DNA from 2 places in the Dendrosporobacter quercicolus genome. Region 1 is predicted to be linked to the other one. Evidence: riboswitches for the same ligand, from Rfam matches in the RefSeq annotation. Region 1 holds a riboswitch; the other holds the start of a gene.
What was found. Region 1 has a riboswitch for thiamine pyrophosphate ahead of thiC (phosphomethylpyrimidine synthase ThiC). Riboswitches for the same ligand answer to the same signal wherever they lie in the genome.
Positions count from the first base shown of each region.

Region 2: another riboswitch for thiamine pyrophosphate. It lies ahead of thiS (sulfur carrier protein ThiS); the one in region 1 lies ahead of thiC (phosphomethylpyrimidine synthase ThiC).

Region 1 is NZ_FNHB01000002.1:45,835-49,029, forward strand. It holds gene BLR06_RS06300 (aspartate ammonia-lyase) at 1-481, opposite strand, end outside; gene BLR06_RS06305 (FliG C-terminal domain-containing protein) at 938-1,582, opposite strand; TPP riboswitch at 1,813-1,909, shown strand; gene thiC (phosphomethylpyrimidine synthase ThiC) at 1,962-3,195, shown strand, end outside.
Region 2 is NZ_FNHB01000001.1:749,986-753,180, forward strand. It holds gene BLR06_RS03685 (thiazole synthase) at 1-685, opposite strand, end outside; gene thiS (sulfur carrier protein ThiS) at 691-891, opposite strand; TPP riboswitch at 935-1,043, opposite strand; gene BLR06_RS03695 (Nif3-like dinuclear metal center hexameric protein) at 1,115-2,236, opposite strand; gene BLR06_RS03700 (tRNA (adenine(22)-N(1))-methyltransferase) at 2,227-2,916, opposite strand; tRNA gene BLR06_RS03705 (tRNA-Val) at 3,078-3,153, opposite strand.

The sequences.
Region 1 (3,195 bases):
ACAGTGCGGTTATGAGAAGGCCCCCTTTGCGGATAGCGCATACTTTGACGGCTGTTGGGAAAGCATCATTGGTTGACTGAGCCATATTTACATGATTGTTTGGCGAGATGCGTTCATAGTTGCCTTTGACGTCGCCAATAAGTTCTAAAGCACGGTTGGCTAGGACTTCATTCATATTCATGTTAAAGGAAGTGCCGGCGCCTCCCTGGATTGGGTCCACGCAAAACTGATCATGCAGTTTGCCGTCAATGACTTCATCGGCCGCTGCAACAATGGTCCGGCCAACGGTTTTATCCAATCGTCCTGTGGCAATATTGGCCTTGGCGGCAGCTTTTTTCACCATGGCTAAGGCTTGGATAAATACCGGATCTAATTTTTGCCGGGTAATTTTAAAGTTCTCCATGGCCCGGAGGGTTTGCACGCCATAATATACATTGTCAGGCAGGCTCATTTCTCCTAAAAAATCGTGTTCATAACGCATCAGTGTTTCCTCCTGTAGTTATATTGATCGCCGGCGGGCATGCCGGCAATCAGTGAAAAAGGCCGGAAAATGTCAGGCCTCCGGGTTTACTTACTCTGTCAGGTAGAGGCGGAACCCAGATCATACATCATCAGCAGGCCTACATATCTTTTGGTGGTTTTATTGACCATTCGCTGGCTCATTATTTAGTTAGACAATCGATATAAAATTCCTGCATTTTGTATACAATATTTTTTATACAATAATTGTGTTAAACAATCCCGTATGGCGGTATTTATAAATTAAAGTAAGATAGTCCCTCGTTTGCGCCGTTCATAATGGCGTTGTCCGTGAAGGAATCTCGGATTAAAACTAAGCTGGGATCCTCTATGAATTCCTGCCCGGCAGCCGCGGAACAGGCTGGAAAAAAGCGCCACAATGCCAGCATTGCTGTGCGTCATGGCGCGAATTTTATGTTTACCTGGCTTCTGTACCGCCAACAGGCGCCGGAATTTCCGGCAGGCAGAATTCACTACCAGCCGGCTCTTCTGTTTTCAATAAAGTTGCGATTAGACGGGCAAACCGCCCTTTGGCAAGCTGGGCCTCGGCTGCTGCTGCTTCCCTTTGCCCATACTGGTGCAGTTCGTCCGTAACTTGTTTTGCTACCCGCCGGGACACGTTTGTCAGGAGTTTTTGTACGATACGGTCATCGGCGTCCAGCAACAGCAAAGGGCTAAGCTTTATTTCCTGCAGGGCGCGCTGTACAGTACGGTCAGGCAGGCAGACTATTTCTTCAAAGAAAAATATATGCTTTCTTAGCGATTGCAGCAGAACCGGGTCGTCTCCAGTCCAGGCATTGAGCAGATCGGAGGCATAACGGACGCCGGCCAGTTGGGCGACTGACATCATAATACCGCCGGCCTTACTTTCGAATTGCTGCAGCGGCTGCAGTGAAGGCAGGCCGGCAGCGGCAACCTCCGACGGTAAAAAGCTGTTGCTTATGGTTTTTATTTCCTGCAATAAAGTCAGTTGTTCAGCTCTTGTCAGCAGCAGCAAGGCCTGTGCCGCTTCATGATCAGGCATTAACAGCAGGACTGCCGCAAAAGCACTTTGTTCGCTCATGATAAACGCTCCTCGTATAGTAGTTTAAAAATGCCGGCTGCACGAATGTTTATGGGTTAGAAAAAGGCGCTTTTCGCCGCTTCTGCCAAAGGCCTGGTGCAAAACCAGTTTTCCTGATATTCCCCGCAGGGCCGGCAATCCCCTGCCTGAACGGCGAAAAAACAGCAGCCTTTGGATATAGTTGTTTACAAAATAGGCGGAATGCAGTATGATTTGATTACAAATCAATACGGTAAAGCTAGGGGGGCCTTAGGGCTGAGAGGACTTTGTCCGACCCTTGAACCTGATGTGGTTAACACCACCGTAGGAAAGCTGAATTTATATTTTACAGGCTCGCTACGCGCGGTGTCTGTATTTTTATTTAGGGGGGAGCGCAATGATAAGCTATACAACGCAGATGGATGCTGCGAAAAAAGGAATTGTGACTACAGCAATGCAGGTGGTGGCAGCCAAGGAAAAAATGGCGGTCGAGCGCTTGCGCGAGCTGGTGGCTGAAGGCAAGGTGGTCATTCCGGCCAACAAGAATCATCCGAGCCTTGATCCGGAAGGCGTTGGCGCCGGACTGCGCACCAAAATCAATGTTAACCTGGGGGTGTCCAAAGATTGCTGTAATCTCGATTTGGAGCTTGAAAAGGCCAAACGGGCAATTGAACTTAAGGCTGAGGCCATTATGGATCTGAGCTGTTACGGCAAGACACAGGCTTTCCGCCGCAAACTCATTGATTTCTCACCGGCGATGATCGGTACAGTGCCGATGTATGATGCCATTGGCATGCTGGACAAGGACCTCAAGGATATTACCGCAGATGAGTTCTTTCAGGTTGTTGAACGGCACGCCGCCGACGGTGTGGATTTTATGACGGTACATTGCGGAATTAACAGGGCGACAGCGGCAAAAGTCAAAAATAATAAACGTTTGACGAATATTGTTTCCAGGGGCGGCTCAATTCTCTTTGCCTGGATGGAACTGAATCATTGTGAGAATCCATTTTATGAACAATATGACCGTTTGCTTGATATTTGCCAGGCCTATGATGTTACCATCAGCCTTGGGGATGCCTGCCGGCCCGGGTCAATCCATGATTCAACCGACGCGGCGCAGATTGAAGAACTGGTGGTTCTGGGCGAACTTACCAAATTGGCCTGGGAGAAAAATGTCCAGGTGATGATTGAAGGGCCTGGACATATGGCGATTCATGAAATAGCCGGCAACATGATGCTGGAAAAGCGGCTGTGTCATGGCGCCCCCTTCTATGTATTGGGACCGATTGTGACTGATGTGGCGCCTGGCTATGATCATATCACCAGCGCGATTGGGGGAGCAATTGCCGCCGCCAACGGGGCTGATTTCCTCTGTTATGTCACTCCGGCTGAGCATCTTCGTCTGCCTGATCTGGATGATATGAAGGAAGGTATTATCGCCGCCCGGATCGCCGCGCATGCCGCTGATATTGCCAAAGGCATTCCCGGGGCGAGGGATTGGGACAATGCTATGAGCACCGCCCGCGCCGATGTCAATTTCCCCCGGATGATCGAACTGGCGATGGATCCGGAAAAAGCCAAGCGCTACCGCGAAACCTCCGCGCCGGAAAGCGAGGATACTTGTACGATGT
Region 2 (3,195 bases), on a different contig from region 1:
GCCCGGCTTCGGCGGCCAGGCCAAAAGCCCGCCCCATTGCCACCGGATCGTTAGCGGTTGCCACGGCAGTGTTTACCAATACTGCCGCAGCCCCCAGCTCCATCGCTTCAGCGGCGTGTGAAGGCCGGCCGATGCCGGCGTCAACAATCACCGGCACGGAAAGCTCCTCAATTAAAATTTTGACCAGTTCTTTGGTTTTCAAGCCACGATTGCTGCCAATCGGAGCGCCCAACGGCATAACAGCCGCCGCTCCCGCTTCGACCATTTTTTTTGCTGCCATCAAGTCAGGACTCATATAAGGCAGAACGACAAAGCCTTCGGCTGCCAAAACTTCCGTCGCCTTAATGGTTTCGAAGTTGTCAGGCAAGAGATAGCGATGATCGGAAATCACTTCAATTTTAATCCAGTTGCCGCACCCCATCGCTTGGGCTAAACGGGCAATCCGGACTGCCTCCTGCGCATTACGGGCCCCTGAGGTGTTGGGTAGTAAAACACATTCCTTAGGAATACAGGCAGTAATATTTTCTTCACCCTGTTCCAGATCAACCCGCCGCAGAGCTACAGTGACAACCTCCGCTCCTGAAGCCGCAATCACTTGCGGAATCATTTTATTTGCAAATTTACCTGTACCCAAAAACAACCGGCTTTTTAATTCACGCCCGCCAAGTCTCAACACATCCTGCATCATCCTCAGCCTCCACCTACAAAAGTTAATATTTCCAATTGATCGGCCTCGTTTAAAACAACGGTTTCCCATTGGTCTCTGTTAATAATTTCAGCATTATGTTCAACAATAATCCGCTCCGGAATCAGACTCCGTTCTGCAACATATCCTGCAATCGACAGACCATCGGCGATCTCCACTTCACGGCCGTTTACCAGCAACCGCATCCTCATCAGCTCCTAAAAAATTAAAGCGCTCCCGAATAGGTTCAGGCGCGCTTATTTACCTTTCCTACGCGGGCATTATCCCGATCAGGTTAAGAGGTCTGGTGCTTAAAGCCCACTCTCAGCCCATAACATGAGCTCCCCCGGCAAACTTATGTAATTTTATAAATCCATATGGATTACATTTATTGTATAACGAATGATTGGTACAGTCAATAAAGTTTACTCACAAAACCACCTGAAAAACATCCCGGCCAAATTGATCTGCGTAAAAATCCACTGACCATCTGCCTGCTGCAGAGCATTCCCGCAGATATTCGATAACAGCCTCTACCACCGGCGCCTCGGTTGCATAATGGCCGGCGTCGATTACGGCAATGCCCAGTGCTAGTGCATCCTGCGCTTCGTGGTACTTAAGATCGCCGGTAATTAAGGCGTCTGCACCCATAAAAGCCGCTCTTTTGATTAAGCCTGCCCCGCTGCCGCCGCAGACGGCAACCTTATGGATTAGTTGCTTCAAATCCCCCGACAAACGAATCTGACTAAGCCCCAGCGACTGCTTAACCGCTCTCGCAAAATCCGCCAGGCAGACTTTCTCCGCCAAATGGCCGATTCGCCCCAAACCTAATTCCCGACCTGAATTGTTCAAGGGATAAAGATCGTAAGCCACTTCTTCATAAGGATGACTTTTCAGCATGGCTTTAATTACTCTATTGCTGATTTTCGCCGGCAGGATCGTTTCCAGCCTGAATTCCGGCACCTGGGCCAGTTTGCCTGTTTCGCCAATAAAAGGGTTTGTCCCGGATGCCGGTAAAAAAGTACCGACACCTTCAGTCCGGAAAGTAGAGTGACTGTAATTGCCGATATGGCCGGCGCCCGCCTGCGTAATTGCGGCCTGAACCTGTCCCACCTGCTCTGTTGGCACAAAAACAACCAGTTTGACCAGTTGCTCACGATAGCTATTGGTTAATGGCCCAATGTTTTCAAGTTGCAATTTCCGGGCCAGAACATCATTTACACCGCCATTGGCAATGTCCAGATTCGTGTGGGCGCACAGGACGGCCAGATCAGCTTTGATCACTTTTGTCAGCAGCTTTCCCGGTGCAGAATCGGTGCGTAAATGCGTTAAAGGCTTGAAAATCAGTGGATGATGAGCAATAATCATATTGACGCCATTGGCTATGGCCGTATCAACAACCTGCTCGGTGACATCAAGGCATACCATTATCCCATTGATCTCCTGAGCCGGACTGCCGGCCAGCAGTCCCACATTATCCCAGTCTTCCGCCAAATAACGCGGCGCCAGTTTATCCATGGCTTCAATAATTACCTGGCATTTTACAGACATGCTAACCTCAACTCCAATTCTTTGATTTTTAAATTGTACCGGCCGTACTTTTCCGTACCCCTGGCTTGATCGCTAATTCCCATTGCCAGCAAAACCCGTTTCGACTGGGCAATCAAATTTCCAATATGCTCCCGCAATAATGGCGGGCGCTTACACCACAAAACCGGACCGATCTCATATAATATTGGCGCGAAACTATCACTAATACCCGGCCTGGCAGCGATAATCTCATATAACCGGCCGTCGTCTTTGACCAACGCTTCATCATAAATCGTCCAATCATGCTCAACAAACCAGTGACGGACAACGGCGGCAGCGTTCATTGGCTGAACTATGATTTGCGACAGCGCATCGACAACTGCCGGCGCTTCCGTCAGGATATCGGCAATTGTGCCGCCCCCCATGCCGGCAATGACTGCGACATCAACCTCCAAAGGCGCAATGACGGACAGACCGTTGCCCAGACGTAATGTTATTTGACCTTCAAGCCCGGCCTGCTTAATCGTCTCCTGCGCCATCCGGTAAGGACCGCGGTTTAGTTCTCCGGCAACTGCAGCTGTAATTGTTTTCCGGTTCAGTAAAAACATTGGCAAATACGCATGGTCGGTGCCGATATCGGCTAACCTGGAATTATCCGGCACCATTGCGGCAATTGCCGCAAGCCGCTCACCCAGCTTCAAAAGTACCACCCCATAACCAAATCGTTTTCTTATTATCTTCTCCCATATTGGTATGGAAAAAACGACGGCTTAAGCAAAGCTTTCAGCGGCGCGTCGCCGCCAGTTGATCTTTCTATCCGTACAAAAAATGCAAAGCATATGCTTTGCATTCATTTTATCAATGGTGGGCGATGACAGGATCGAACTGCCGACATCCTGCTTGTAAGGCAGGCGCTCTCCCGGCTGAGCTAATCGCCCGTTTGGATTTTGGATATTAGACTTTGGATTTTGGACCTCCAC